DNA from 3 places in the Thermoanaerobacterium sp. R66 genome. Region 3 is predicted to be linked to each of the others. Evidence: riboswitches for the same ligand, from Rfam matches in the RefSeq annotation. Region 3 holds a riboswitch; each other region holds the start of a gene.
The links. Region 3 has a riboswitch for S-adenosylmethionine ahead of metA (homoserine O-acetyltransferase MetA). Riboswitches for the same ligand answer to the same signal wherever they lie in the genome.
Positions count from the first base shown of each region.

Region 1: another riboswitch for S-adenosylmethionine. It lies ahead of metK (methionine adenosyltransferase); the one in region 3 lies ahead of metA (homoserine O-acetyltransferase MetA).
Region 2: another riboswitch for S-adenosylmethionine. It lies ahead of JJQ93_RS07205 (methionine ABC transporter ATP-binding protein); the one in region 3 lies ahead of metA (homoserine O-acetyltransferase MetA).

Region 1 covers NZ_JAEUWW010000001.1:1,525,807-1,528,957, forward strand. The annotation lists gene JJQ93_RS07785 (HD-GYP domain-containing protein) at 1-10, shown strand, start outside; gene metK (methionine adenosyltransferase) at 120-1,307, opposite strand; SAM riboswitch class I at 1,383-1,484, opposite strand; gene JJQ93_RS07795 (rubrerythrin family protein) at 1,614-2,117, opposite strand; gene JJQ93_RS07800 (peroxiredoxin) at 2,138-2,638, opposite strand; tRNA gene JJQ93_RS07805 (tRNA-Tyr) at 2,864-2,949, opposite strand; tRNA gene JJQ93_RS07810 (tRNA-Val) at 2,994-3,069, opposite strand; tRNA gene JJQ93_RS07815 (tRNA-Pro) at 3,075-3,150, opposite strand.
Region 2 covers NZ_JAEUWW010000001.1:1,414,741-1,417,891, reverse strand. The annotation lists gene JJQ93_RS07215 (MetQ/NlpA family ABC transporter substrate-binding protein) at 1-155, opposite strand, end outside; gene JJQ93_RS07210 (methionine ABC transporter permease) at 170-847, opposite strand; gene JJQ93_RS07205 (methionine ABC transporter ATP-binding protein) at 834-1,856, opposite strand; SAM riboswitch class I at 1,933-2,033, opposite strand; gene JJQ93_RS07200 (BglG family transcription antiterminator) at 2,247-3,151, shown strand, end outside.
Region 3 covers NZ_JAEUWW010000001.1:135,882-139,032, reverse strand. The annotation lists gene JJQ93_RS00595 (geranylgeranyl reductase family protein) at 1-954, opposite strand, end outside; SAM riboswitch class I at 1,143-1,250, shown strand; gene metA (homoserine O-acetyltransferase MetA) at 1,314-2,231, shown strand; gene JJQ93_RS00585 (APC family permease) at 2,376-3,151, shown strand, end outside.

The DNA of each region.
Region 1 (3,151 bases), 1.4 Mb from region 3:
CGCCATCTAATTTATGCTATAATAAAAGTAGCGGAGCGTACAATTTTTATAAAAATCGCGGCTATAAATATAAATATACAAGCCGCAAAGCCCGGAGGAAACTCCGGGCTTTAAAATTATTATTTATTGAAAGCAAGTTTTTTCAGTATCTCAACTCTGTCAGTTCTCTCCCATGTAAGGTCAAGATCTGTGCGTCCAAAATGTCCATATGCTGCAACTTGTCTATAAATAGGCCTTCTTAAATCAAGATCTCTTATAATAGCAGCAGGTCTCAAATCAAATACTTTTTTAACTATTTCTGATATCTCTTCATCAGATATTTTCCCAGTGCCAAAAGTATCTACATTGACTTCTAATGGTGTAGCTACGCCTATAGCGTACGCCAATTGAACTTCACACCTTTCAGCAAGCCCAGCAGCTACGATGTTTTTCGCTACATACCTTGCAGCGTACGCAGCAGATCTGTCTACTTTCGATGGATCTTTGCCAGAAAAAGCACCGCCGCCATGTCTTGCATATCCACCATAAGTGTCGACTATTATCTTCCTTCCTGTAAGACCACTGTCTCCTTGTGGTCCGCCGACTACAAATCGCCCTGTCGGATTTACATATATCTTCGTATCATCATCAATAAGCTCTGGTGGAACGATAGGTTTTATCACATACTCTTTTACATCATTTTCAATCTTATCATGATCCACATCTGGTGAATGCTGTGTAGATACGACGATTGAATCAACTCTCTTTGGCACGTCATCAACGTACTCAATCGTCACCTGTGTCTTGCCATCAGGTCTTAGGTAATCTAAAGTGCCATTTTTCCTTACCTCTGCTAATCTGCGAGCAAGCCTATGTGCTAATGATATTGGAAGAGGCATAAGCTCAGGCGTCTCTGTACATGCGTATCCAAACATCATGCCTTGGTCTCCAGCGCCTTGTTCTTCCAGCTCATCGTGGGAGATGCCTTTTTTAACTTCTAGAGCCTTATCAACTCCCAATGCTATATCTGGAGACTGTTCATCTATTGATGTAAGCACAGAGCATGTATCTGCATCAAAGCCGTATTTTGCACGAGTGTATCCTATTTCCTCTATGACTTTTCTTGCGATTTTAGGTATGTCAACGTAACACTTTGTGGATATTTCTCCCATCACCAATACCATACCTGTTGTAACAGCAGTCTCGCAGGCTATCCTCGCATATGGATCATTTTTTAAGATCTCATCTACAATAGCATCAGATATCTGATCGCAAATTTTATCTGGATGTCCTTCAGTAACTGATTCTGAAGTAAAATACTTTTTCATCTGTATCCTCCTTTTTTAAATCACATAAAAGACCTAAAACAAAATAAAACCTCTCCAAAAGAAGAGGCACATCCACCCTCATCTTTCAGAAGTAAACTTCTGCGAGAATTAGCACCTTGTCGTAAGACAGGTTGCCGGGCTTCACAGGGCTCTTCCCTCCACCTCTCTTGATAAGAGTTTCACTTATTTAACTTAAAATATAATATCACAGTACAACTAATAAGTCAATTAGAAAGTGAAAAAGTGCTTGACGACTGTCAAGCACTTTAAAGTTAATATATGATAATGAAGGGGTTCTTTTGCCTTTTAGAATACAACAAACTTATCCCTTGGAGCTCCGCATACAGGACATTTTTCTGGTGCTGTATCAATTACAGTATAGCCACATACTGGACAAATATATACTTTAGAAATCTTTATGTCTTCATTTTTCAATGCTGCAGCTTTTGCATCTGTGTACATCTTAGCATGTATTTTTTCTGCTTCTAACGCATAATTAAAACTTCTATCTGCAGCTTTCTCTTCTTGCAGATCAGCAACTGCCTTATATGCAGGATACATTTCTTCTTCTTCAAACGTTTCACCTGCTATTGCTTTGTCAAGATTTGCTACTGTGTCTTTCACTTCTCCTAATGTATTGTAGTGATTTCTAGCATGGACTAGCTCTGCATATGAGATAGCTCTAAAAAGCTTTGCTATGTTTGGCTTACCCTCCTTTTCAGCCACATCAGCAAAAATTTGGTACCTCATGTGGGCCTGGCTTTCACCTGCGTATGCATCGCTTAGATTTTTTGTCGTCATTTCTCTCATTTCAAAATCTCCTCCTTTTTTTAATCTAATACTTTGTCCCCTGGTTTCCAACCTACAGGACAAGCATGACCTGTTTGAAGTGCATTAAGCACTCTTAGTATTTCATCGACATTTCTGCCGATTACTGGCTCATGTACAACTTCATAATCAATAATTCCATCTGGATTAATGATAAAAGCAGCTCTTAAAGCAATTCCAGCATCTTCAATAAGTATTCCATACTGCCTTGTGACATCCTTGTTGTAATCAGACAAAAGCGGAAAATCAACACCACCGAGGCTATCTATCCATGCCTTGTGTGAATAAACGCTATCTGTGTTGATACCTAATAGCTCTGTATTGAGCTTGTCAAACTCAGGTTTCATCCTGTTAAACTCAGGTATTTCTGTCGAACATACTGACGAAAAGTCAAGTGGATAAAAGAAAAGCACTACCCATTTACCTTTATAATCGCTTAAGGATATTTGACCTTTTGTGCTGTCTAACTTAAATTCAGGAGCTTTCTTACCTACCAACGACATATGTACACACCTCTCATCTATTCTTCTTAGTCAATCATACATTGGATAAGCTATTAATATTTTATTTCTATTAATAACTATTTTCCCTTCACAAGTATTATTATACATCAATTATTTTTTATGTCAATAGGATTTGGAAAATTTTTTATCGATGTTTTTAAAAATCATTATGATAAGGAAATCTTGAAAGGCAAAATAAAAAAAGGCCCTTTAGCCTTGTATTCATGGTGGAGGGAGATGGATTCGAACCATCGAAGGCACCAGCCAACAGATTTACAGTCTGCCCCCTTTAGCCACTTGGGTATCCCTCCATGATTATTTTATTTTAATGAGAAAAAATATTCACAAATAGAAATGGTGGTCGCAATAGGGCTCGAACCTATGACCCCCTGCTTGTAAGGCAGGTGCTCTCCCAGCTGAGCTATACGACCAATCATGGTCGGGGTGGAGGGACTCGAACCCCCGACCCCATGCTCCCAAAGCACGTGCGCTACCAACTGCGCTACACCCCGG
Region 2 (3,151 bases), 1.3 Mb from region 3:
GGCGTTGCACCAACGACTATCTTCGTCATTTTAGTAGAGGTATCTGTGTTTGAATTTGCGTTGGATGTAGCGGCTGTGTTGTTGGATTTTGTGCATCCTGATAAGATAAATGCAAATGTCAATATGAGAGTGAGAAATAAAAATGATTTTTTCATTACATACCATCCTTTCATCTTTTATCAACTTTTTTTGCAAGATAGTTTCCTATTCTTTGCACGATTTCTACAAAGATTATTAAGACTATGATTGTGGCAATAAGCACATCTGTCTGAAACCTTTGGTAGCCATATCTTATAGCCAGATCTCCAAGACCACCTCCTCCAATAGCACCTGCCATAGCAGAATACCCTAAAATATTTATCACTGTAAGAGTTATTCCCAATATAAGTGATGGCAATGATTCTGGAATCATGACTTTGAATATTATCTGTGGTATTGAAGCGCCAACAGATATAGATGCTTCAATGACGCCCCAGTCTACTTCTTTAAGAGATGATTCTACAACTCTTGCTACAAATGGGGCTGCAGCAATGGACAGTGGTACAATAGCAGCGGTAGGTCCTATAGTTGTGCCAACAATAAGCCTTGCCAATGGGAAGATTGCGATTATGAGGATTATGAACGGCACTGACCTCATGACATTGATCACAGTACCTAATACCTGATTTAACTTTAGATTTTCCTTTATATGACCTTTGTCGGTTATGACAAGTATTATGCCTAGAGGCAGTCCTATTATTACTGAGAAAAGTGTTGAGAAAAACACCATGTACAAAGATTCCCAAAGAGGTTCTTCCATAAGCTGCCACAAGTTTAATAAATACTGGAATATGTTAGACGATACCATTTTTAAGCACCTCTATTCTAAGACCATTGTTTTCTAAAAATTTTATAGCATTTTTTATGGAATTCTGTTCACCGCTTATTTTTATTAAGAGATTTCCTATCTGTGAGTTTTGCACTCTTTCGATATTTCCGGAAATGATATTCACTTCAACATCGAAATTCTTTATCATATGGGATATGACAGGCTGGTTGCTGCTGCTACCAAAAAACGATAATCTCAAGATTTCCTCATTTGGATTTTCGTCATCAAGCAATATGTCTGGCGGAAGTTCAGCTATCATATCTTTTAAAAATCTCTTAGATGTTTCTGTTGAAGGATTTGAAAAGATGTCTATTACATTTCCTTCCTCGATAATCATTCCGTCTTCCAAAACTGCCACTTTGTCGCACAGATTTCTTATTACAGACATTTCGTGCGTTATTACCACGATTGTAATTCCGTATTGTTTGTTTATGTCCTTTAAAAGATTTAAGATGGATTCTGTCGTGGTAGGATCTAAAGCGGATGTGGCTTCATCAGATAGAATTATGTCTGGATTGTTTGCTAAAGCTCTTGCAATGCCTACCCTCTGTTTTTGTCCCCCAGATAGCTGCGAAGGGTATGCGTACTTTTTGTCTTTTAAATCTACCACATCCAGTAATTCATCAACGCGTTTTTTTATGACAGAATCGCTGACTTTCGAGATCTTAAGAGGAAATGCTATGTTCTCATACACTGTAGAGTTCATCAAAAGATTGAAATGCTGAAATATCATGCCAATCTTTTTTCTCATATTTCTCAGTTCTTTTGAATTTAACTTTGTCATTTCTACGCCGTTTATCAGTATGCTGCCAGATGTAGGTTTTTCCAACATGTTTATGCACCTTATCAATGATGATTTCCCGGCACCGCTTAGACCCATTATGCCGTAAATTTCACCATCACGTATAGTTAAGTTGATGTCTTTTAAAGCTATTACCTCTTTTCCGTTTGTGTTGTAAACTTTGCTTAAGTTTTTTATTTCGATCAAATCATTTCACCTTCTTTTCACAAATGTAGTTTAAAAAAGCAATAAAAAAAACCTCCAATGAAAGAGGTTTCGTCCTCTCTCATCTCTCAGCAATCGCTGCAGGAATTGGCACCATTGCACATACGTGCCGGTTGCCGGGTTTCATCGGGCCAGTCCCTCCACCTCTCTAGATAAGAGAATAATTTCGTTTTTAGTTGTTAAAATGATTATATAGGATGGATGTTGAAAAGTCAAGCAAAATTTTCATGCGACAATATTAAATTTTTGTCATAATAAATCTGACAGTGTATTCACAAGTTTGTGTTGATTTAATCAATAAATTGATTATAATTAAGATGAAAGATAAGTTAACTTATTAATAATTTGTCATAGACGAAAGGACAAATATCTATGAAAGAGTTAAGTAGGCGCCAATTAGAAATCTTCAAAAAGGTTATTTCAAAAGAAGTTTCCAGTTTGGACGATATCGTCGTTTTGTACAAGTTAAGCAAAAGGACTGTTTACAGAGAAATAAATGCAATAAATGAATATATAAAAGAATACAATTTGAAGCTTAAAAATGACGATGGAGTACTAGTCTTAGAAGGAACTGATAATGATATCGAAAAATTCAAATTCGATGTAATAGGTTATAGGCCAAGCATTGACGCTGATAAAAGGCGAAAGTTGATACTATCTGAGCTTTTGCAGATGAAAGAACCTGTAAAACTTGAGTACTTCGCTAAAGAATACAATGTGACTACGGCAACAATAAGCTATGACATTAAAGAGATCGATAAATGGCTAAACAAGCAAAATGTTACAATTGTAACTAAGCCTGGCGTTGGCATATACGTAAAAGGCGATGAAAGCAATATAAGAAGGGCCATAATAAATTTTCTGTATGACAATGTGGAGACAAAAGACCTAATTGAGTTTTTAAATAAAGGGTACAATAATATAAACAAGCTTAGTGAAGACATAAATGATAGATTACTCAGGCTTATAGACTACGATACGGTTTTAAAGATAGAGAAGGCTATACAAAAATTGGAGAAATCCCTTGATTACGAATTAGCAGAAAGCTCCTACATGGGGCTTACGGTGCATCTGGCATTGGCGCTAAAAAGAATAAAAGAAGGCGAAAAGATAAAAATAGGTAATGAAAGCCTCTATGAGCTTAGGAAGTCAGATGAGTATAAGTTTGCAGAAATGCTTGCCAGGTTTCTGGAGGAAGAATTTGATATATCTATTCCAGAAGATGAAATCGGATATATAACGATTCATCTACAAGGAGCAAGGTACAGGGCAAATAC
Region 3 (3,151 bases):
CCAACCAACATCTGGCACAACTTCTCTATTGAGTCTAAGAGTGTATTCATCCAATCCACATTCTCCACTGAAATGCTTTTTTAGAACATCAAATGATATGTCTGCAGTAAGCAAAGCATTGTATATTCCTTCGCCTGTAAATGGATCAGCAAGCCTTGTAGCATCTCCAATCAATATTATTCTATCGTTATTAAATACACCATCGCTCCCATCAGGAAACGACAACTGATGCCCGTAAATTTTGCAGTCTTTTATATTTCCGTCCACATTTTCCTCTATCATTTTAGATAACATTTCTTTTATGTCTGAAACTTTGTTTAAAAAAGTCCCGACACCAATAGACAATCTATCACCTTTAGGGAATACCCATCCATACCCATATCTTATTGCGTTGAAATCCACCACAACTTTTCCTTTTAATCCATCGATTAAGCTATTATCGACGTATACTTCACCTTCAAGTGCTATGCCTTTTTTGCCATTTATTAAGTTCGCTTTATGTGCCACATTGCTGTTTATTCCGTCTGCACCTACTAAAACCTTTGTCTCATATTCACTCCTGTCTGTCACAACGACAAGTCCCTTATCATGCTGATAAAAGTCATAAAATAATTCACCATCATGTATTTCACACCCATAATAAGCTGCTTTATCTATTAAATATTTGTCAAATTTAGTCCTATCTACCTGATATATTATAGGCTCACCAGTCTGCAAAACAGTCTGTTTGCCGTTAGGAAATTTAAAGATAATTTCATTGGTAATATCTTCTACGTATTGGCTTATATCAATATCTAATAATTTGTAACACCTTTTCGTTATTCCGCCACCGCAGGCTTTGTACCTTGGAAAAACATGCTTTTCTATCAACAATACCTTATATCCTTCTTTAGACAGCTTTCTTCCTAATGTAGATCCTGCAGGTCCTCCACCTATTATTATTGCATCATACATTTCTTTCACCTCTAAATTCAATTATAATTGCAAAACATACTAAATAAAAGCCACAAATTGGATTATTTTAAGCTATTCATAAACAAACAGTTGTCAATATAAGAATTAGCGAAAAGTGTCCTTCATATTATTGACATCAAACTTCAATAAATATATAATTATTTTAACAATTTAATATCGTAAATCAAAACTCATCAAGAGTGGTGGAGGGACTGGCCCTGTGAAACCCGGCAACCGTCATATTTTATGAAAATGGTGCTAATTCCTGCAAAGCTTATAGCTTTGGGAGATGAGTAGATGTGATTATCTACGCCTCATCTCTGAGGCGTTTTATTTTTTACATTGAAGGAGGTTTGCAAATGCCCATCAATATACCAAATGGCCTACCTGCCATCGATATTTTAGCTAAAGAAAATATATTCGTAATGGCTGAAGAAAGGGCAATTCATCAAGATATACGCCCTCTTAAGATCGCCATCTTAAACTTGATGCCTACAAAAAGTGTGACAGAAACACAGCTATTAAGGCTACTTAGCAACAATCCACTGCAAATCGATCTAAAATTTCTCTATGCAGCATCACACAAATCTAAAAACACTGCGCCAGAGTATTTAGAAGCTTTTTACAAAACATTTGATGACGTAAAACATGAAAAATTTGACGGTCTCATAATAACCGGAGCACCAGTGGAAACTTTGGACTTTTCAGATGTTGATTATTGGCATGAGCTTGAAGAAATAATGGAATGGAGCAAACACAATGTATTTTCAACATTTCACATTTGCTGGGGTGCTCAAGCTGGTCTTTATTACCATTATAGGATTCCTAAATACCCACTGAAAGAAAAAATGTTTGGCGTATTTTTGCATAAGGTTTCCAAAAAAAATGTCGACTTATTAAGGGGATTTGACGACGAATTTTATGCGCCCCATTCAAGATACACGGAAGTCAGAAAAGAAGATATAGAGCTTGTAGATGACCTTGAAATACTTTCTGAATCAGATGAGGCAGGCGTATACATAGTTGCATCAAAATCTGGCAGGCAGATATTTGTGACAGGTCACTCTGAATACGATCCTTTGACTCTAAAATCTGAATACGAAAGAGATTTAAAAAAAGGCATTCCTATAAAAATACCAAAACACTATTTCCCGGGAGATGACCCTAACAATGAGCCAATTGTAAAATGGAGAAGCCATGCAAATCTATTGTTTTCTAACTGGTTAAATTACTATGTATACCAAAAAACACCATACGATGTGAATTCAATTGAATAAATATGATTTATGCAGGTTATAAAACTTGATTTTATATCCTGCATTTTTTATATCATTTTTGCAAAATTATTCATTGACTTTTTCACTTTCCTGTGCTAATTTAATTATGCTATTTCAAAAATTTATAGAAAGGAATTGTACTATATGGACAAAACACAAAAGCTCAAAAAAGACATTGGCCTATTTATCGCCACAGCACTTGTGACAGGTAACATGATGGGTTCCGGCATATTCATGCTTCCTGCTACACTTGCATCTAAATCAGGTCCTGGCGCAACAATACTGGCATGGCTTGTTACAGGCATCGGATCAATATTGTTGGCATTATCATTTGCAAATTTAGGTTCAAGGATTCCAAAAGCCGGTGGCCCGTATGAATACTCAAAATTAGCTTTTGGAGACTTTATAGGTTTTATCAATGCGTGGTTATACTGGAATGGTTCATGGATCGGAAACGCTGCCGTTGTCATTGCAGTTGCCAGTTACTCAAGCGCTTTATTCCCGATTTTATCGCAAAATCATTTAGCCGCTTTTCTGTACACCAGTGGAATCTTATGGATTTTTACGATAATCAATATAATAGGTGTAAAAAAGGCTGGCTCAACTCAAACAACAATAACTGTGTTTGAAGTATGTCTTTTTTTATTCTTCATAATCGTATCAGCAGTACATTTCAAGTCAAGCAATGTAATGCCATTGTTCCCTGCAGGAAAAGGCATGAATACTTTGTCTGCAGCAGCAACTTCAACGCTGTGGGCGTTTGTAGGACTTGAAACTGCGTCAATAACCGCTGAAGAAATTAAAAACCCTGAAAGAAACGTAAAGTTAAGCACCATATTCGGAATATTAATAGCTGTAGTGATGTACCTTGCCATAAACCTTTCGGCAATGGGTGCAATGCCACAAAGCCAGCTTGCAAA